Regions from separate parts of the Brevundimonas sp. UBA7838 genome, predicted to be linked through region 1. Evidence: predicted binding sites of a transcription regulator. Region 1 holds the regulator's gene; the other holds the start of a gene.
What was found. Region 1 encodes HrcA, which represses chaperone genes, less so after heat shock. Its sites were predicted from a motif close to GTTAGCANTCNNNNNNNNNGANTGCTAAC; they were not measured.

Region 1 (10,842 bases):
ATTGCTCGACGTTCACGACCGACACGGAGGCGACGTCCTTGCTCTACGTCAAACCGAGCTGTCGCATCTGATGGCTGTGCGACGCGCCAGCATATCGACCGCCTGCACCGAACTGTGCGCCGCCGGCGCCGTGCGGCTGCGGCGCGGCGCGATCCAGATCATCGATGTGGTCGCTCTGCGCCGGATGACGGATGCGGCCTATTCGACCGTGACGGACTTGGCCAGGTTGCGGGGCTGATCCACGTCGGTGCCCTTCTGAACGGCGGTGTAATAGGCCAGAAGTTGCACCGGCACAGCATAGACCAGAGGCGCGATCAGCGGGTGACAGTCGGGGGCGTGGATGCGGCGAATGCCGGCGCCGTGCGGATCGGGCGCCTTTTCCGGCGCGATCATGATGACCGGGCCGCCCCGCGCGGCGACCTCCTGCAGGTTGGACGCGGTCTTTTCGAACACATCGTCAAGCGGAGCCAGGGCGATGGTCGGGGTCTCTTCGTCGATCAGGGCGATGGGGCCGTGTTTCAACTCTCCGGCGGCATAGCCCTCGGCGTGGATATAGCTGATCTCCTTCAGCTTCAGCGCGCCTTCCATCGCCAGCGGGAACATGGCCCCGCGCCCCAGGAACAGAACGTCGTCCGCCTTTGACAGATCGTGGGTCACCGCTCGGATGCTGTCGCCCATCGTCAGGGCCTCGGCGATCAGGCGCGGGCTTTCGAACAGAGCCTTGACCAGTTCGGCCTCGTGAGCCGCAGCGATCCGGCCGCGCGCCACGCCCGCCGCCACGGCCAGAGCCAAGAGCGCGGCAACCTGGGCGGTGAAGGCCTTGGTCGAGGCGACGCCGATCTCGGGTCCGGCATGGGTGGGCCACAGGACGGCGGCTTCGCGCGCCATCGAGGACGAGTGAACATTGACGACAGCGGCGGTCTGCAACCCCTGCGCCTTGCACCAAGTCAGACTGGCCAGGGTGTCGGCCGTCTCGCCCGACTGGCTGACGGCGACCGCCAGGGTAGATTTCGAGACGGCCGGCGAGCGATAGCGGAACTCCGACGCGATCTCGACGTCGCAGGGCAGGCCCGCCAGCTTCTCGAAGGCGTAACGGCCGATCTGGCCGGCGTAGAAGGCGGTGCCGCAGGCGACGATCTGGATGCGGTCGATGGCGGCGAAATCGACGGGATTGGTCTTGGCCTTGCCGGTCACCAGGTCGAGATATTCCGACAGGGTGTGCTGGACGCTGTCGGGCTGTTCATGGATTTCCTTCTCCATGAAGTGGCGATATTCGCCCTTCTCGACCATGGCCGATGAGGCCGAGACCTGGACGATGGCGCGTTCGACCGGCTTGCCCGCCACGTCGAACATCTGGGCGCCGGCCTTGGTCACGGCGACGTAATCGCCCTCTTCCAGATAGGAAATCTTCTGCGTGAACGGACCGACGGCCAGCGCGTCCGAGCCCAGATACATTTCGTCCTCGCCCCAGCCGACCACCAGAGGGCTGCCGCGTCGCGCGCCCAGGATCAGGTCGTCCGTCCCGTCGATCAGCACCGCCAGCGCATAGGCGCCGGTCAGGCGATCCAGAGTGGTCTTGAACGCCTCCAGCGGCGCGCGACCCGTATTCAATTCGGCGTCCAGCAGGTGGGCGATGACCTCGGTGTCAGTCTGGCTTTCAAAGACATGGCCTTCGGCGGCCAGCTCGGCTTTCAGCTCGGCGAAGTTTTCGATGATGCCGTTATGGACCAGGGTGACACGACCGGCCTTGTGTGGGTGGGCGTTGGCGGTCGTGGGCGCGCCGTGCGTGGCCCAGCGCGTATGGCCGATGCCGACCGTCGCCGTCATCGGATCCTCGGCCAGGACGGCTTCCAGATTGCGGATCTTGCCCTTGGCGCGGCGGCGCTCGACCGAGCCGTCCACGACGGCGGCGACGCCGGCGGAATCATAGCCGCGGTACTCCAGCCGTTTCAGGCTGTCGATCAGCCGGGGAACGACAGGACCATTGCCGGTAACGCCGATGATGCCGCACATGAGCGAAGGCTCCGAGAAGTCAGGAAAGGGGCGCCGCTTTGCACTGGCGGCGATCCGGGGCTAAGCCACACATCAAGCCCCATCGGCCGTCTATGCAATCTTAAGGCGGGCCGCATCAAAAAAGGGGTTTCGGAACGTTACCCGAAACAAAGGACCGCACCTTGGGCGACAGAAAATATTTCGGCACCGACGGCATTCGCGGGCGCGCCAACACCCATCCGATGACGGCCGAGGTCGCGCTGCGCGTGGGTCTGGCCGCAGGGAAACTGTTTCGCACCGACGACGACCGCCGTCATCTGGTGGTAATCGGCAAGGACACCCGCCTGTCCGGCTATACGATCGAGCCGGCCCTGGTCGCCGGTTTCGCTTCGGTCGGCATGGACGTGCGCACCTTCGGTCCCGTCCCGACGCCCGGCGTGGCCATGCTGACCCGGTCGATGCGCGCCGATCTGGGCGTGATGATCTCGGCCTCGCACAACGACTATGCCGACAACGGGATCAAGCTATTCGGGCCGGACGGCTACAAGCTGTCGGACGAGATCGAGTTGAAGATCGAGGCCATGATGGACCAGGGTCTCGACCAGGGCCTGGCGCCGTCGAACAAGCTGGGCCGGGTCAAACGCATCGATGACGCTCAGGCCCGCTATATCGAGATCGCCAAACAGGCCTTCCCCAAGCGGCTGACGCTGCAAGGGCTGCGCATCGCCGTCGATTGCGCCAACGGCGCCGGCTACAAGGTCGCGCCGACCACCCTGTTCGAACTGGGCGCCGAGGTGTTCCCCGTCGGCGTGACCCCCAACGGAACAAACATCAACGCCGAGTGCGGCTCGACCCATCCGGCGACCCTGGCCGATGCAGTCAAACGCTACCGCGCCGATATCGGCATCGCCCTGGACGGCGACGCCGACCGGCTGATCATCTGCGATGAGACAGGCCGGGTCGTGGACGGCGATCAGATCATGGCCCTGGTCGGGCTGGACTGGGCCAGGCGCGGCCTCCTGACCGGCGGGGGCGTGGTGGCCACCGTCATGTCCAACCTGGGGCTGGAGCGAAGACTGAAGTCCCAAGGCCTGACGCTGGAGCGGACCAAGGTCGGCGACCGCTATGTCATGGAAAGGATGCGCGAAGGCGGCTTCAACATCGGCGGCGAACAGTCGGGCCACATCATCCTGCACGACCACGCCACCACCGGCGACGGCCTGATGGCGGCGCTGCAGGTGCTGGCCGTCTTGGTCGAATCCGGCAAGCCGATGAGCGAACTGGCCCGCCAGTTCGAGCCCGTGCCCCAAAAGCTGGAAAACGTCCGCTTCACCGCCGACAAGCCGCTGGAGATCGACACGGTCAAGGCCGCCATCGCCGAGGCCGAAGCGGCCCTGAGCGGTCAGGGACGGCTGCTGGTGCGTCCTTCGGGCACGGAAAAGCTGATCCGCGTCATGGCCGAGGGCGACGACGAAGCGCTGGTGAAGCGGGTGGTGGCCGATGTGGCGGGCGCGGTGCGCTCAGCCTAGGGCTTACACGCCGCCGGAGGGTCGCCGTCGCGTTCCCACAGTTTGCAGGACCGGTCGATCTCCCCCTGGATCAGATCGCAGGGGTTGGCGGCGTTGCAGGGCGGGCGGGTCGCCGGGCTGACTTGGATGCAGCGCTCGACCAGCCGGGCCGAGGCGGCGGCGCCTATGGCTTCGCGGCAGGGGACCTCGCTGACCGGAACCGGCTGAGCGGGCATGTCGGGATCCTCGGGAATGCTGGCCTCGACGTCCTCGGCCGGTTTGGTCGCTTCCTTCTCCGCAGCCGCCGGCTTGGCGGGCGGGGCAGGCGGCGGGGCGTCGGGCGCCAGTGGAACCGCGTCGATGACGTTGCTGCTTGCCGCCGTGTCTCCGGACGCAGGCTGATCGACTGGATCAGCGCGGTGACATCCGGCCATCAAGAGAACGGAGGCGGCCATTGAAAGCCAGGGGGATCGACGCATCGACTTGTCTCCGGTCAGGACTGACCGAACGAGGATGCCCGTCCGCGCCTCGAGGTGAAACCCCCTATCGCTTCACCGCCGCCAAGGCCGCCTTCTGCAGGGCGAACAGTTCGGTGCAGCCGATCTCGGCCAGCGAGAAGAGCCGGTCGAACTCGGCGCGTGAGAAGCCGCGCTTCTCGCCCGTGGCCTGGACCTCGACGATCTGGCCCGAGCCGGTCAGGACGAAGTTCGAATCCGTCTCGGCCTCGGAATCCTCTTCGTAATCCAGGTCCAGCACCGGCACGCCGTCGCAGATGCCGCACGACACGGCCGCCACCTGATCCGTGATCGGGTCGGCCTTAAGCACGCCCTCGTCGCGCAGATGGTTCAGGGCCAGGCTCATGGCGACCCAGGCGCCGGTGATCGACGCCGTGCGGGTGCCGCCGTCGGCCTGGATGACATCGCAGTCGATCAACACCTGGCGTTCCCCCAAGGCCTTGAGGTCCACCACGGCGCGCAGGGAGCGGCCGATCAATCGCTGAATCTCTTGCGTGCGGCCCGACTGTTTGCCGGCGGCGGCTTCACGACGCCCGCGCGTGTGGGTGGCGCGGGGCAGCATGCCGTACTCAGCGGTCACCCATCCCTGGCCCGTGTTGCGCATCCAGCCCGGCACCTTGTCCTCGATCGAGGCGGTCACCAGCACCTTGGTGTTGCCGAAGCTGATCAAGCACGAGCCCTCAGCATAACGGTTGACGCCGGTCTCGATGGTGACGGGACGCAGTTGATCGTCGGTGCGTTGCGAATGGCGCATGAAAGGGATCCTTGGAAGTCTGACCTTGGAAGCTGTGGCGGCGGTGCTTATCCTGAAACCGTGAGCCTGTATGCCCCGAAAAACCCGCCGTTCGACGCCGGCCAGTCCCTCGCGGGTTTGGCGGGGCTGGATGCGCGGGCGCGCGACATCTTTCGTCGCATCGTGGAAAGCTATCTGGAGACAGGCGAGCCGGTCGGGTCGCGGACCCTGTCGTTGGGCGGCATCGCCCTGTCGCCTGCCTCAATCCGCAACACGATGCAGGATCTGACCCTTGCGGGCCTGCTGGCGGCGCCCCACACCTCGGCCGGGCGGATTCCCACCCACGCGGGCCTGCGCCTGTTCGTCGATGGCCTGCTGGAAGTCGGCGACCTCACCAAGGAAGAGCGTCGCGAGATCGACGGGCGGCTGGCGGGGCGCGGTCGGAACTTCGAGGCGGCGCTGGATGAGGCCTCCAACCTGCTGTCGGGCCTAGCCGGCGGCGCCGGCGTTGTCTCTAGCCCAGTGCGCGATTCCGGCGTCAAACATGTCGAGTTCGTCGCCCTGGGCGGCGATCAGGCCCTGGCGGTCATCGTCGCTGACGACGGCACGGTCGAAAACCGTATCATGACACTTTCGGCCGGCGTCACGCCTTCGACTCTTGTCGAGGCCTCCAACTTTCTGAACGCCCGCCTGCGCGGCCGCCCCTTCGCCGACGCCAAGCGGGAGATGACCCAAGAGCTGGAAATCGCACGGCGCGAATTGGACCAGACCGCCGCGCGCCTGGTCGAGGACGGATTCGCTGCATGGTCAGGCGGGCACGATCGCGAGCGCGCCCTGATCGTGCGGGGTCGCGCCAACCTGCTTCAGGACCGGGAAGGCCTGGCCGATCTGGAGCGGGTCCGCGTCCTTTTCGATGATCTGGAGCAGAAGGAACAGCTGATCGGCCTGCTGGACGGCGTCGATGCGGCCCAAGGCGTGCGCATTTTCATCGGCGCGGAGACACGGTTGTTTTCACTTTCGGGTTCCGCCGTGATCGCGGCGCCCTATATGAGCGGCCAACAGCGGGTTCTGGGCGCCATCGGCGTCATAGGCCCCGCAAGACTGAACTACGCCCGTGTCATTCCGTTGGTGGACTATACCGCCCGGGTGCTGGGCCGGATGCTGGACGGGAACGACAAGTGAGCGACAAGCCCCTTAACGACGAACTGAACGCCGTGGACGCCGACATGGCCGAAACTAACGCCGAACATGGCCTGGACGCCCATCCGTCAGACGATCTGGCGCCTCTGGACGCTGTGATCGCCGAGCGTGACGAATGGAAGGACCGCGCCCTGCGCGTCGCCGCCGAGATGGAGAATCTGAAGCGCCGCTCGGAGACGCAGCAGAACGACGCCCGCGCGTTCGCGATCCAGCGCTTCGCCAAGGACTTGCTGGGCGTCGCCGATAACCTAGAACGCGCCCTGATGGCTGCGCCCAAGGACGCCGAGGGCGCGACCGCCGGTCTGGTGACCGGCTTGGAACTGACGCAGAAGGCCCTGCTGCAAGCCTTCGACGCCAACGGCCTGAAGCGCGTCGCGCCCCAGGCCGGCGAGGCCTTCAACCCGCATCTCCACCAGGCGATGATGGAACAGCCGTCCGAGACCGTGCCCGGCGGATCGGTGATCCAGACCATGCAGTCCGGTTTCGAACTGTTCGGCCGCACCGTGCGCCCCGCAATGGTCGTCGTCGCCGCCAAGGGATCCGGCGCCCAGGCTCCCAACCCCTATGGCGCCGCCCCCGCCGCCGACGGTCAGGCCTTCGACGGCAAGGCCTGATCCGCAGTCGTCAGGCGGCGTCGGTCAGAACTGACGCCGCCAGGCTCCGATCAAGGCGAACTCCGGCGGCGCGTCTGCGACATGGCGCGGCTCGCGGCTGGCGACCGCTTGCAGCGTCATGCTGGACCCATCCCACAGCCGACGTTCGCCACCGAGGATGAAGTCGATCTGGCGGCCGCTGGGCGTCGCCGAGAAGCTGCGGCGCGAATAGGTCAGCGGATCGAAATATTCGACAGGAACATCCGCCAGCATGGCCGAGAAGGTTCCGCGCTCGATCCTGAGCGGCTGAGCCAGGGTGAAGCTGATCCGGTCGCAGATCATCGAACAGCCCGTCAGCAGGCCCAGACGCCAGTTCGAACTGATCGCCGCCTGATCCATCGACAGGAACCGACCCTCGACTTGGGTCGACCCCATCCCCGCCTCGCCAACCAGGCGCAGGCCCGGCCGCAGGGTCCAGTCGCCGCCCAGCGCATAGAAGCTTGTTCGTGACGGCAGAGCGAAGTCGGACCCACCCGGCAGGAAGGCGCCCAAGGGTCCGAGACGTTCATCCAGGGCGCCGACGCTGAACGACAGACCGCCCTCCGCTCCGCGCCATCCGATCGCCGCGCGACTATAGGTCGAGGCGTCCTGCTCGACACGACGCAGCGGCATCCGGCGATCGCCGCCGCCGCTTTCGCCCGAGACCGTCACCGCGCCGAACCGCAGGGCGCCCCGCACGGCGTGGTCGGCCTGGGCCAGGGCGGCGAAACCGTCGCCCGCCGCACCGTTGAACGGCGATGTCGCCCCGCCCTTTCCTTGCCAGACCGAGAAATTCATCCGACCCGTGGCGACATCCAGCATCGCCTCCTGCCGCGGCTCGTCCCCCATCCAGGGCGCATCATAGAGATCGTGACGAGGCGCGATCGGGTCAGGTCGGGCGCTGGGTTGGGCCGCGATCAGGTTCAATCGACCGCCGCCCGGCAGAGCCAGGCTGGTTGTCGCTGTGGTGTTCTGCTCGAACGGCGCCGCCTGATAGGATCGGCTGGGCGCAGTCGGATAGGCGCCGCCCAGTTGGACGGCGAATATCCGATCGTAAGCGTCGTAAAGCACCGTATTCAGCGCCGTCTGCCGACCGAATGCGTCCCCGAACGCCGCGCCGACGAAGCTGCCCGGTTCGCTCATGCTGACAATGAAACTCCCGTCAGCCATCGGCGTCGAGGTCGTCCCTGCCGGCCGGAAGGCGCGGGCCATGTCCAGCAGGCCGCGCCCATAGACGATGTCCGTGCCGGGATCGCCGGCGTCGCGTGCGGTCGTCAGCAAGATATCCAGAGCCGCACGCGCCGTCAGATTGGGGAAGGCCTGCATCAGCAAAGCGAGCGCGCCGGAGACATGCGGCGCCGAGAAGGATGTACCGTTGACGCGCCAACACGACGTGCCCTCGCACCCAGTGATCACATCCTCGCCCGGCGCTGAAATATACCCGGCCGCCGTATCCCCTGCTCGGTTCGAGAAGATGGACATCGCATCGGTCGCGCCGTGCGATCCGACCGCGATGACGCTGCCGGCGAACCGGGGGTCAATGGCGTAACGCGCGGGCCAGCCCGGATTGGCGTTTCCGTCATTGCCCGACGAAGCCACGATCACGGCGCCCGAGTTGACGGCTCGCAGCAGCGCCGCCTCGAACGCCGAGCCCAGCCGCCCGTCCCCGCCCAGCGACATGTTGATGATCTTGACGCCATTGGCGACGGCATAGTCCAGCGCGCGCACCAGATCCGAACTGCTGAAACAGACCTCGGTATTCTTGTCCGTGCAGTCAGAGATATCGGTGCGGATCGACAGGATGGTCGAATTGTACGCCACCCCGATCGTACCGAACCCGTTGAAGTTCGAGGCGATCACGCCCGACACGCGCGTACCGTGGCTGCTTGACGCCACATAGGGCGTATTGCGCCCCACGACGACGTCGGTCGAGGCGCTGGAGATACGCCCCTCCAACTCTGGCAAGGTATTGGCGATGCCGGAGTCGACGACGGCGACGGTGACGCCGGCTCCAGTCGCCCCGGCCTGCCAAGCGGATTGGACCTTCATATTGGCCAAGCCGTAGTTCCGCAGATACTCGCTCGACGTGACCGAGGGAGGCGGAGGCGGTGGTGGGGGAGGCGGCGGGGGTGGCGGCGGGGGTGGCGGGGGCGGAGGAACGGGGGGCGTGATCGTGCCGCCGCCGCCACCGCCTCCACCACCGCCTCCGCACGCTGCGAGAGGCAGAAACAGCAGGCCGATACCCAGGACGATCGCCCCGCGAAGCCGCAATCCGTTCACGCCCTACCCTCCCATACTCGGGCTGCTCCCCGCAGCCTTGGCGCCAGTAACGCCCTAATTCTTTAACGCTTTATCGAACGTCGCCAGCAGCTTGGACCAGCCGTCCTTGGCGTCTGCTTCCGAGTAGCTTGCGCGGTAGTCGGCGTGGAAGCCGTGCTGGGCGTCGGGATAGACGACGATCTGGCTGCCGGTCTGGCCGGCGCGGGCCAGGGCTTCGCGCATCCGTTCGACGCTGGCCAATGGGATGCCCTGATCCTTGCCGCCATACAGGCCGAGCACAGGCGCTTTCAGATCGTCAGCGATGTCGACCGGCCAAGGTTGGCCCGATGAGATCTGAACCGGCGTGGCGTCTGCGGCGGGCGCCAAGCGGCCGTACCAGGCCACACCCGCGCCGATCGCGGCGAAGCGGGCCGCCGCCTGCCACACCACCTTGCCGCCCCAGCAGTAGCCGGTGATGCCGACCTTGCCGTCCTTGGACCACGACTGCTGGCTGGCCCATTCCAGCGTCGCCGACAGGTCGCCCATCACCTGCTCATAGTTCGCCGCCCCGACGATCTGCATGATCCGCTGCATGTCCGACAGCGGCGCGGGATCCTCGACCCGGACGAAGAAGGCCGGCGCAATAGCGGCGTATCCCTGCTTGGCCAGACGGCGGCAGATGTCGCGGATATATTCGTGGACGCCGAAGATCTCTGACACCACCACCACGACCGGGAACGGGCCGTCGCCCGCCGGCCGGGCGACATAGGCCGGAAGCTGGAACCCGTCCGGGGCGGCATAGGTCACGGTCTCGGTGGACAGACCCTCGGCGTCGGTCGTGATGGGCTTGGCTTCCTTGGCCAGGGCCGCGACCGCATAGCCGGAAAAGAGCAAGCCCCCCAAGGCGCCCAGTGTTCGACGACTCAGTTTCAGATCGTCGGCGGTCTGGCCTTCGGGGCGGATCAGCACGGTCATGGGACGCTCCAACGCGGGAAAGACGTCAGAGCATCACGGCTGACGGCAGTCGTCCAGTCACGATAAGGCGCGCTTTAAAACGGGAAGAAGGGCGCTCAAGCAGTGCGATGCCGCGCGTCGAGCGTTAGCGCCCTTCCTTCCAAGATTAGTGCCTGAAGACCCGCACGCCGGTGAAGGCCATGGCGATGCCCTTCTCGTCAGCGGCGGCGATGACTTCGGCGTCGCGCATGGAGCCGCCCGGCTGGATCACTGCCGTGGCCCCAGCCGCGACGGCTTCCAGCAAGCCGTCGGCGAAGGGGAAGAAGGCTTCGGACGCACAGGCCGAACCCTCGGCAAGCGACTGGGGCAGACCCTTGGCCTCTCCAGCCTCCTTGGCGCGGATGGCGGCGATGCGGGCGCTGTCGCGACGGTTCATCTGGCCGGCGCCGATGCCGGCGGTCTGGCCGTCCTTGGCGTAGACGATGGCGTTGGACTTGACGTGCTTGGCCACGGTGAAGGCGAACAGCATGTCCTGGATCTCGGTCGGCGTCGGCTGGCGCTGGGTGACGATCGTCAGGTCCGACGGCTTGATCAGCGACCGGTCGCGGCTCTGGACCAGGAAGCCGCCAGCGACCGAGCGGAACACTTCGCCCGCGCCGTGCGGATCGGGCAGGCCGTCGGTGATCAGCAGGCGCAGGTTCTTCTTGGCGGCGAAGACGGCCTTGGCCTCGTCGTCGGCGCCCGGCGCGATGACGACCTCGGTGAAGATGCCGGTGATGGCGCGCGCGTCGTCGCCGTTCAGCGGGCGGTTGACCGCGATCACGCCGCCGAAGGCCGAGACGGCGTCGCATTCCAGCGCGCGGGCATAGGCTTCGGACAAGTCCTTGCCCACGGCCACGCCGCAGGGGTTGGCGTGTTTGACGATGACCACGGCCGGCGCCTCGAACTCGGCCACCAGCTCATAGGCGGCGTCGGCGTCGGCGATGTTGTTGTAGCCCAGCTCCTTGCCCTGCACCTGTTGGGCATAGGCGACGCCCGGACGGCCTTCG
Region 2 (10,842 bases), on a different contig from region 1:
AAACGCATGCGGATGCGCCGGAATCGCCGCTCTGGTCCAACGCCTTGGCCCAGGGCCAGGCCCTGATGCTGGGCAAGACGACCGAGGCCGCCAAGGTCGAGGGGTTGGCGCAAGGATTGTCGGAGCAAGAGGCGACGCGCCTGGCGTCCCACCGCACCTTCACCGGCAACCGTCCGTCGACCGCCATTGTCATGGAGCGGCTGACGGCCGAAACCCTGGGCGCGCTGCTGGCCCTGTATGAGCACAAAACCTTCGTCGAGGGCGTGATCTGGGACATCAACAGCTTCGACCAATGGGGCGTCGAACTGGGCAAGGTCCTGGCCAAGGCGATCCTGAAGGACTTGGACGCGGGCGGCCCCTCGGCGGACCTTGATCCGTCCACTTCGGCCCTGATGCGCCGCCTCATGGGCTGACGCGAAAAGGGCCCGTCCTTGCCGGACGGGCCCTTCCAGTCATCTAAACTGTCGAATGCTTACCAGCGGCGGTCGTAGCGGTAGTCGCGATTGTTGCGATAGTCGCGGCGGTCATAGCGCGAGTCGTAACGGCGGCCGTCGTAGCGGTAGTCGTAGCCCGAGCGGCTGCGGTCGATGCCGTGCTCGCGCTCCCAATGGCCTTGATTACGGTAGCATTGGCCGCCGCGGTAGTATTCGCAGCCCGATCCGCGGTTGGAGGCCACCGCGCCCAGCGCCGCGCCGGCAAGCGCACCGCCCGCGATGTAGCTGCCGTCGCCATTGCCATAGATGGCGCCGGCCAGACCGCCCACGGCGGCGCCGATCAGGGCGTTACGGCCGGTGTTGTCGCGATCGCGCGATTGCGCGGAAGCCGGAGCGGCCATCAGGCTCAGGGCCACGACGGGGGCGGCGGCGACCGCAGTGATCTTCAGCAGCTTGGACATTTTGGTCTCCTTGTTTGCTTGCCGATCTGCGTTTCCGGGGCGGGAAGGCATCCAGCGTTGAGGCCTTTCTATCGCTCCCAGTTTGAACGACCCCGGAGGCCGGCATTCATTTTCGGTTCATTTGTCACAGAGAATTCGCGCGGCGATCCATCGCCGCCGCTTGACGATGACCCTGCCTCTGCCTAACTCCCGCTCGCGTTAGCACTCTCGCTGGTCGGCTGCCAAAACGGCGACCGCGATAGCGCCGCACACCGTTTCAAAAACGCCCCGATCCGGGGGTTTTACAGGGAGAAGTCCGATGGCGTTCCGTCCGCTCGGCGACCGCGTGCTGGTCAAGCGCGTTGAAGAAGAATCCAAGACCAAGGGTGGCATCATCATCCCCGACACCGCCAAGGAAAAGCCGCAGGAAGGCGAAGTCGTCTCCGTCGGCCCTGGCGCCCGCGACGACACCGGCAAGGTCAATGCTCTGGAGCTGAAGGCCGGCGACCGCATCCTGTTCGGCAAATGGTCGGGCACGGAAGTGAAGATCGACGGCGAAGACCTGATCATCATGAAGGAATCCGACGTCCTGGGCGTGCTGTCCTAAGCACCCGACGTCAGACGTTCTTCAATCAATCCATATAGATAGGAGCTGCCCGCATGGCCGCTAAAATCGTACACTTCAACACCGACGCGCGCGACAAGATGCTGCGCGGCGTCAACGTGCTTGCCAACGCCGTCAAGGTGACGCTGGGTCCCAAGGGCCGCAACGTCGTGATCCAGAAGTCCTTCGGCGCTCCGCGCTCGACCAAGGACGGCGTGTCGGTCGCCAAAGAGATCGAGCTGGAAGACGCCTTCGAGAACATGGGCGCCCAGATGATCCGCGAAGTCGCTTCGAAAACGAACGACAAGGCGGGCGACGGCACCACCACCGCAACCGTTCTGGCTCAAGCCATCGTGCAAGAGGGCCTGAAGGCCGTCGCCGCCGGCATGAACCCGATGGATCTGAAGCGCGGCATCGACAAGGCTGTCGGCCTGGTGCTGGAAGAGATCAAGTCGAACTCCAAGCCGGTCTCCAACAACTCGGAAATCGCCCAGGTCGGCACCATCTCGGCCAACGGCGACTCGGAAATCGGTGAGCTGATCGCCCAAGCGATGGCCAAGGTCGGCAACGAGGGCGTCATCACCGTCGAGGAAGCCAAGACCGCCGACACCACCGTCGATGTCGTTGAAGGCATGCAGTTCGACCGCGGCTACCTGTCGCCTTACTTCATCACCAACGCCGACAAGATGGAGGCCCAACTCGAAGAGCCGCTCATCCTGCTGTTCGAGAAGAAGCTGACCTCGCTGCAAGCCATGCTGCCGATCCTGGAAGCCGTGGTGCAGTCGGGCCGTCCGCTGCTGATCATCGCCGAGGACATCGAGGGCGAAGCCCTGGCGACCCTGGTCGTCAACAAGCTGCGTGGCGGCCTGCGCGTCGCCGCCGTCAAGGCTCCGGGCTTCGGCGATCGCCGCAAGGCCATGCTGGAAGACATCGCCATCCTGACGGGCGGCCAGGTCATCTCGGAAGACCTGGGCATCAAGCTTGAGAGCGTCACCATCGACATGCTCGGCAAGGCCAAGAAGGTCACCATCACCAAGGACGACACCACCATCGTCGAAGGCGTCGGCGGCAAGGACGAGATCGAAGCCCGCGTGGCCCAGATCAAGCGCCAGATCGAAGACACCACCTCCGACTACGACAAGGAAAAGCTGCAGGAACGTCTGGCCAAGCTGGCCGGCGGCGTCGCGGTTCTCCGCGTCGGCGGTTCGACCGAAGTCGAAGTGAAGGAAAAGAAGGACCGCGTCGACGACGCCCTGAACGCCACGCGCGCCGCGGCTGACGAAGGCATCGTTCCGGGCGGCGGCATTGCTCTGCTGAAGGCCTCCAAGATCCTGGCCGACGTCAAGGGTGACAACGCCGACCAGAACGCCGGCATCGCGATCATCCGTCGCGCCCTGCAGGCTCCGATCCGTCAGATCGCCGAAAACTCCGGCGTCGAAGGCTCGATCGTGGTCGGCAAGGTGCTGGAAAACGGCGACGCTTCGTTCGGCTTCAACGCCCAGACCGAAGAGTACGGCGACCTGGTGCAGATGGGCGTCATCGACCCTGCCAAGGTCGTCCGCACGGCCCTGCAAGACGCCGCTTCGGTGGCCGGCATCCTGATCACGACGGAAGCCGCCGTCGCCGACGCCCCCAAGAAGTCGGGCGGCGCCTCGGCCCCCGACATGGGCGGCATGGGCGGCATGGGCGGCATGGACTTCTAAGTCCAAGCTGACCGACGCTGAAATGCAGAAGGGCGGGACCGCAAGGTCCCGCCCTTTTTGTTTGCGTATCCTCGCTGCGAAGTAGGAGGGGGACCGCGCGTAGCGTGGTGGAGGCTCTTGAAGTCCCGACGGCGATCTGCTGCACGCAGAGATAACCCCTCCGTCACGACGCCAAGAGGCGTCGCGCCACCTCCCCACGAGGTGGGGAGGAGACAGCGTTCTAGAACTCCGAAATCGCGCCCGGCTTACGGGACCGCGTCTTCAGCCACATGACGCCCAGAAGGTCCGAGACCGAGGCGCGCAGGCGGCCCCAGTTGGTGTATTTCGACCGACCGACCTCGCGGTGGCGGTGGTCCACGTCGAGATACTGGTTCTTGAACCCTTCGCGGATCATCAGGGCCGGCAGGTAGCGGTGGATGTGATCGAAGTAGGGCAGGCGCAGGAAGACGTCGCGGCGGAAGGCCTTCAGCCCGCAGCCGGTGTCGTCGGCGTCGTCACCCAGCAGTTTGCGGCGGATGCGGTTGGCCCAGATCGAGGCCTGGCGTTTGGCCTCGGTGTCCTGACGCTTGGCGCGACGGCCGCCGACCAAGCCCACGTCGCCGGGGGCGGACAGAAGCGCATCGACCAGGCGAGGCGCATCGGCGGGCGGGTTCTGGCCATCGCCGTCCATCGTCACCACGACCGGCGCGCGCGCGGCCAGGACGCCGGTTCGAACCGCCCGGCTCTGGCCCGCATTGGTTCCGTGGGCCAACACACGAAGCGCCGGCAGTTCGGCCATGGCGGCCTTCAACTCGGCCAGGGTCGCGTCCTTTGACGCATCGTCCACGAAGATCATCTCGTACGAACGGCCGGCGAAGGCGGCGGCGATCTCGCGCGCCAGAGGCACGGCGGCGCCCGCCTCGTCATGGACGGGAACGACGACGGAGATTTCGGGCGTTTCGGGGGTCATCGGCGCTCCATAGAGGATAACTGAAGCTTAGGGGAGACGGCTGACGCAGGCGTAGTCGCCGTGTAAGGAGTCTGAAATGAAGACTTTCGATCTGGATGGCCGCATCGCCGGCTGGCGCGGGCCGATTCTCGCGGCCCTGCTGACGTTGATCGCCGGCCTGCCGGGCCTGCTGCTGCTGCCGCCGCTGGATCGCGACGAGAGCCGGTTCGCCCAGGCCACGTCCCAGATGCTGGAAAGCGGGGACTATGTCGATATCCGCTATCAGGACGAGCCGCGCTGGAAGAAGCCGGTCGGCATCTACTGGATGCAGGCGGTCGCCGTGGGCCTGACCTCGGATGTCGAGGACCGCGAAATCGCGCCCTATCGCATCCCGTCCCTGCTGGGCGCCATGCTGGCGGCCTGGGCCGTGGCCTGGGCGGGCTCGGCCATGCTGGGCGGCCGGGTCGGCTTCTTCGGCGGGGCCATCATGGGGGCGACCTTCCTGCTGTCGACCGAGGCGGGGATCGCCAAGACCGACGCCATGCTGTGTGGGGCGACGACCCTGGCCATGGCGGCGCTGGCGCGCATCTATATGGCGACGAAGGCGGGCGAACGACCGATCCGGCCGCACAAGCTGCTGTTCTGGATCGGGATCGGGCTGTCGATCCTGATCAAGGGACCGATCGGGTTCCTGGTCGTGGCCCTGGCGATCATCGCCCTGTCCATCTGGGATCGGAACATCAAATGGCTGTATCGCCTCGGCTGGGGGTGGGGTCTGCCGCTGGTCGCCCTGATGGTCGGACCGTGGGCCATCGCCATCACCATCGCCACCGACGGCGGCTTCTGGCGCGAGGCCATCGGCGGGGACCTGGCGCCCAAGATCGCCGGGGCGCACGAAAGCCATTCGGGCTTCCCCGGCATGTATCTGCTGCTGGCGCCCCTGCTGTTCTTCCCTTCGACCCTCTTGTTGCCCGCCGCCGTCTCGACGGGGTGGAGCCGACGCGCCGAGCCGGCGATCCGGTTCCTGGTCTGCTGGCTGGTCCCGGGCTGGCTGATGTTCGAATTGGCCCCGACCAAGCTGTGGCACTACACCCTGCCGACCTTTGGGGCGCTGGCCCTGCTGGCCGCCGCTGCCCTGGCCCAGCCCATCGGGAAGGTCTCGCGCATCACCGGTGCGGTGCTGGGCGCCTTCGCGGCCCTGCTGATCATCGGCATCACTGTCTATGGGCTGACGGTCTATGGCACCTCGACGGCCCAGACCTGGGCGGCGCTGACGGTGGTCATGGCGCTGGCGGCGGGGGCGATGGGGGGCTTCCTGCTGCTGAACCGCGCGCCGGTCGCAGCGCTGGTCGCTTCGCTGGCCTTCGGGATCGTGGCGCACGCGGCCCTGTCGGGCACGATCCGCCAACTACGACCCCTGGCCATCGCGCCCCAGCTTGAAAAGGCGCTGGAGGCGGCGGACCTGCACCCGCGTCAGGGCCGCACGCCGGGGCCGGTGGCGATCACCGGCTTCCATGAACCCAGCTTCGTCTTCCTGACCGGGCGCGACACCGACCTGACCGACGCCCAAGGCGCGGCTGAGGCCCTGGCCGAGGGGCGGCCCGCCATCGTCGAGGGACGCGACGCCGACGCCTTCCGTGCGGCGGCGGCGCGTCTGGGCGTGTCCGGTCGCGCGATCGGGACGGTCAACGGCTACAACTATTCGGCGGGCGATCCGGTCAGCCTGACCGTCTATGCGCCGCCGCCCCGAAACGGGAACGGTAACGGGTACGCCGCAGCGGGAGCCGAGTGATGGGCCGCTTCATCCAGATCGTCGAAGTCGGGCCGCGTGACGGGCTGCAGAACGAAAAGGCGGTGCTTGAGCCCGCCGTCCGCGCCGATCTGGTGCGACGTCTGGAGCAGGCGGGGGCGAAACGGATCGAGGCCGTCTCCTTCGTCCATCCCAAATATGTGCCGCAGATGGCGGGCGCCGAAGAGGTCATGACCGCCCTGCCGCATGAGGCGGGTCGCAGCCGCATCGGCCTCGTGTTGAATGGCAAGGGCTATGACCGGGCGCTGGCGACCGGGGTGGACGAGGTCAATGTCTCGGTCGCCGCCACCGACGGCTTCGGCCTGAAGAACCAGGGCCTGGCGGTGAAGGATCAACTGGCCATGCTGGGCGAGATCGTCGCCCGCCGCCACAACGCCGAGGCCAGCGAGGGCGCGCCGTCGCTGTCGGCCATGATCTCCTGCGTCTGGGGCTGTCCGTTCGACGGCGAGGTGTCGGTCGATCAGGTCGCGGACATGGTCGGCGCCATCGCCGATATGGGCGTCGGCGAGGTCGGGCTGGCTGACACCATCGGCGCGGGCGATCCCTGGGCGGTGACGAAAAAGGTCGAGGCGGCCAGGGCGGCCGCGCCGAATGCGACCCTGCGCCTGCACTTCCACGACACACGCAACACCGGCCTGGCCAACGCCTATGCCGGCGTCGAGGCCGGGATTGACGTGCTGGACGCCTCGGTCGGGGGGATCGGCGGCTGCCCGTTCGCGCCGGGCGCCACGGGAAACATCGCCACCGAGGACCTGGTCTATATGCTGGCGCGGGGCGGGTTCGAAACTGGCTACGACCTGGACGCCCTGATCGCGACGGCGCGCTGGATCGGCGAGGCCATCGGCCGGCCGGCGCCGTCTGCGCTCAGCCGGGCAGGTGGATTTCCCAGGGCTTGAACCTTTGTGGCGGCGTTTCGAAAACGGCGCTAAATCAGGGTGAACAGGCGTAGCCGTTGGACCGGCTGCGAAGAGGACCGTCCATGCTGCTCGCCATTCCGCTGCTGCTGATCCCGGTGGTGCTCTACAATATCGTGGTGCTGTTCGGCGCGCCGAGCGAGGCGGGGATGGTGCAGGCGGACGTGCTGCTGCGCGACCCGCTGTTTTCCGTCACCATGACCTCGGGCGCGCAATGGACGATCGGATCCGGCGACCTGATCCTGTTTCTCGGCCTGATCCTGCTGTTCTTCGAGCTGGTGAAGTCCACCTCCAGCCAGCGGATTGCCATCATCAATCACGCCCTGTCGATGATCCTGTTCATCGGCGTGCTGGTGGAGTTCCTGCTGCTGCCGGGCTTTGCGACCTCGACCTTCTTCTTGATCGTGATCATGATCCTGCTGGACGTGCTGGCCGGCTTCATCGTGACCATCATCGCGTCGCGCAAGGATTTCGATTTCGGCGGGGCATGAGCCGAACGGCCTCAAGTCGCGCAAAGCGCGGTAGGCCCTAACAAACATGCGCTCAAGCAGCGCGAAGCGCGGTAGCGCTTACGAAAATGCCGTGAAGATCAGGGCGACGACAACGACGTCGAAGGCTTTGGCGGCGAGGGCGAAGACGGCGGGCATGGGCGGGTCCGGCTGAGAGCGTTCTGCCTTGCTCCCGAGCAAACCCCGTGCCGCCCGAGCGGCGTCAGCTCAGATGTCGGTCTTGGCGGTCTTGCCTGTCTTCGGACGACGCTCGGCCGCGCCGGAATATTCGGCTCCAAGGTAGGCGGAGCGGGCTGCATCCAGCACCGGCGGGCCTCCGCGCAGGCCGCGTTTCTGCCCGCTCTGGCCCATCTGCTGGGCCACGAAGGCGGCGGCGCCAGGCTCGGGCGTCGGCAGGACGGCAGCTCTTGCCGGGGTTGGTTGCGGCTCGACGATCTCAGGCGCATCGACGGGGACCAGGGCGCGCGAGGCGGATCGGGCACGCCGCTCGCGCTCGCGGCGTTCGCCTTCGCGGCGATCCACCCTGTCCGGTCCGCCGACGGCCTGGATCCGGTCGGTCATTTGCTCTTGCCGCCCGCCAGTTTCTCGATCTGACGGCGCATCTCGTCCATCTGGCGACGCATTTCGTCCAGGGCGTCCGGCGCCTCGGGCGGCGGGGCCGGCTCGGCCTTGTCATCCGAGGCGGCGGGCGTCGGCTCCGCGCGGGGATAGGTGAAGGCCGGGAACATCTGCATGGCGCGCTCGAACATCGCCATATTGGCGCGCGCGGCGTCCTCCATCAGGGTCGCGCCTGCGCCGGTTCCGAAGGCGCGGCCCATCTGACTGGCGAACTGCTCCTGCTGGCGACCGAAGTTGGCCAACGACATCTCCAGATAGGAGGGCAGGACGCCCTGCATCTGACCGCCGTAGAAGCCGATCAGCTGGCGCAGGAACTGAACCGGCAGCAAGGCCTCGCCCCGGCTTTCTTCCTCGAAGATGATCTGGGTCAGGATTTGGCGGGTCAGGTCGTGGTTGGTCTTGGCGTCATAGACGACAAACTCGGTCCCCTCGCGCACCATGGTCGCAAGGTCTTCCAGCGTCACATAGGCGCTGGTCCGCGTGTTGTAGAGCCTGCGGTTCGCATACTTCTTGATGACGACCTGAGCGCTGTCGCCGGTCTTTCCACCCTTGGTCTTTTCGTCAGCCACGCTTGTTCTCGCGATGTTGCAACGCGTCACTATCCTCCGTTGCGACGCGATGCGCCAGAGGGGGAGAAAAGCGCCGGGACCGGACGGTCGTTCAGTGGCTCATGGCCGGGGCCAGCACGACGCCGACCAGAACCGCCGTCCAGTGGACCGTGGCGCCGGTGACGACGAAGCCGTGCCAGATGGCGCGGCGGAACTTCACGCGCGGGCTGATGAAGACAAAGACGCCGGCGGTATAGATCAGGCCGCCGATGACCAGCAGGGCCAAGGCGATCGGATGCACCGTCTCGACCATCGGCTTCAGCGCCGCGACCGCCAGCCAGCCGAAGACGACATAGACGCCGCTCCAGAACTTGTCCGAGATGCGCGGCGCGAACAGCTTCACCCCGGCGCCGAGGAAGGCCAGGGTCCAGATCAGGGTGGTGAAACCGATGGCCCACAGACCCTCGAACCGTTGGGTGGTGAAGGGGGTGTAGCTGCCGGCGATCATCAGGAAGATCGCCGCCTCGTCCAGTCGCCGCAGCACCGGCCGCGCGGCGCAGGGGTTGGTCCAGTTGTAGATTGTCGAGGCCGTCAGCATGCCGACGAGGCACAGGGCGTAGATGGCTGTGGCCATCACGCCGCCGATCCCCGCATAGACCCCGGCCAGACCAGCCAGGATGATGCCGCCGACCGCCGCCAGCATCAGGCCGACGACGTGGACCCACAGATCCGCCAGCTTTTCCGCGCGCGTCGGATAGTGCTCGATCATGTCCAGCTCGTCCGGCGTGCAGACGTGGGTGACAAGACGTTTCAGCGTGCGCAGCATGGACCTTCCAATCCGTCGATCGCCTCTATCGTTCCCCGACAATGCGCCGACAGGGTGACGATTGGCTGAATCGCGCCCTGTCCATGTCGTCGCAGGTGACGAACGCGCTGCGATGCGGCAAAACGGTCACGCCGAGTTATTCTCCAAAGAGTGAAATCCCATGACCGACGTCGTCATCGTTTCCGCCGCGCGCACCCCGGTCGGCTCCTTCCTGGGCGCCCTGTCGTCGCTTCCGGCGTCCAAGCTGGGCGAGATCGCCATCAAGGCGGCGCTGGAGCGGGCCGGTGTCTCCGGCGACGAGGTCGATGAGGTGATCCTGGGTCATGTGCTGCAGGGCGCGGCGGGTCAGGGGCCTGCACGCCAGGCCGCCGTCGGCGCGGGCGTTCGAAAGGAAGCCGCGGCCTGGAGCCTGAACCAGATCTGCGGCTCGGGCCTGCGCGCCGTCGCCATCGCCGCCCAGCAGATCGCTCTGGGCGACGCCAGGATCGTGGTCGCCGGCGGACAGGAGAGCATGAGCCAGGCGCCGCACGCCCAGCAGCTGCGCAACGGACACAAGATGGGCGACGTCGCCCTGGTCGACACCATGGTCAAGGACGGCCTGTGGGACGCCTTCAACGGCTATCACATGGGTCAGACGGCCGAGAACATCGCCGAAAAATGGTCTATCAGCCGCGAGGCGCAGGACGAATTCGGGCTGGCCAGCCAGCACAAGGCCGAGGCGGCCCAGAACGCCGGCAAGTTCGATGACGAGATCACGCCGGTCGTCATCCCCGGCCGCAAGGGCGATGTGACGGTCGACAAGGACGAATATATCCGCCACGGCGCGACGCTGGAGCTGATGCAGAAGCTGAAACCCGCCTTCACCAAGGACGGCAGCGTCACCGCCGCCAACGCCTCGGGTCTGAACGACGGCGCTGCTGCTTTGGTGCTGATGAGCGCCGACGAGGCCAAGGCGCGCGGGCTGGAGCCGCTGGCGCGCATCGCCTCCTACGCCACCGCCGGCGTCGATCCGTCGATCATGGGGACCGGCCCGATCCCGGCGTCCAAGAAGGCGCTCGAGAAGGCGGGCTGGAGCGTCGCCGATCTGGATCTGGTCGAGTCCAACGAGGCCTTCGCCGCTCAGAGCCTGTGCGTGGTCAAGGAGCTGGGTCTCGACCCGGCCAAGGTCAACGTCAACGGCGGCGCCATCGCCATCGGCCACCCCATCGGCGCCTCGGGCGCGCGCATCCTGACGACGCTTCTGTTCGAGATGAAGCGCTCGGGCGCGAAAAAGGGTCTGGCGACGCTGTGCATCGGCGGCGGCATGGGCGTGGCCATGTGCGTCGAGCGCGCGTGATCCGATAAGAAGAAAAGGGGCGAGGTTTTCCTCGCCCCTCAACTCTTAATCCGCCGCCGGATATTCGAACGGATCGCTCGGCGTGGGTTGGGTCGGCAGCGGCATGCGCGGCAGGGGCTCGTCGCGGTTGGCGGCGTTCAGCAGGAAGCTGGCCAAGATGACGGCCGCCTGA

Region 2: the regulator HrcA is predicted to act here: its motif matches at 1,093-1,121, upstream of groES (co-chaperone GroES).

The regions. Positions count from the first base shown of each region.
Region 1 is NZ_DLTK01000072.1:58,373-69,214, forward strand. It holds gene B3T77_RS05970 (Crp/Fnr family transcriptional regulator) at 1-238, shown strand, start outside; gene glmS (glutamine--fructose-6-phosphate transaminase (isomerizing)) at 199-2,013, opposite strand; gene glmM (phosphoglucosamine mutase) at 2,175-3,521, shown strand; gene B3T77_RS05985 (hypothetical protein) at 3,518-3,979, opposite strand; gene rph (ribonuclease PH) at 4,044-4,769, opposite strand; gene hrcA (heat-inducible transcriptional repressor HrcA) at 4,836-5,930, shown strand; gene grpE (nucleotide exchange factor GrpE) at 5,975-6,562, shown strand; gene B3T77_RS06005 (S8 family peptidase) at 6,587-8,629, opposite strand; gene B3T77_RS06010 (dienelactone hydrolase family protein) at 8,915-9,814, opposite strand; gene purH (bifunctional phosphoribosylaminoimidazolecarboxamide formyltransferase/IMP cyclohydrolase) at 9,960-10,842, opposite strand, start outside.
Region 2 is NZ_DLTK01000002.1:17,431-28,272, forward strand. It holds gene pgi (glucose-6-phosphate isomerase) at 1-413, shown strand, start outside; gene B3T77_RS00130 (hypothetical protein) at 473-895, opposite strand; gene groES (co-chaperone GroES) at 1,194-1,481, shown strand; gene groL (chaperonin GroEL) at 1,535-3,181, shown strand; gene B3T77_RS00145 (glycosyltransferase family 2 protein) at 3,402-4,130, opposite strand; gene B3T77_RS00150 (ArnT family glycosyltransferase) at 4,207-5,901, shown strand; gene B3T77_RS00155 (hydroxymethylglutaryl-CoA lyase) at 5,901-6,815, shown strand; gene B3T77_RS00160 (hypothetical protein) at 6,899-7,324, shown strand; gene B3T77_RS00165 (hypothetical protein) at 7,550-7,903, opposite strand; gene phaR (polyhydroxyalkanoate synthesis repressor PhaR) at 7,900-8,529, opposite strand; gene trhA (PAQR family membrane homeostasis protein TrhA) at 8,621-9,334, opposite strand; gene B3T77_RS00180 (acetyl-CoA C-acetyltransferase) at 9,495-10,670, shown strand; gene B3T77_RS00185 (M20/M25/M40 family metallo-hydrolase) at 10,716-10,842, opposite strand, start outside.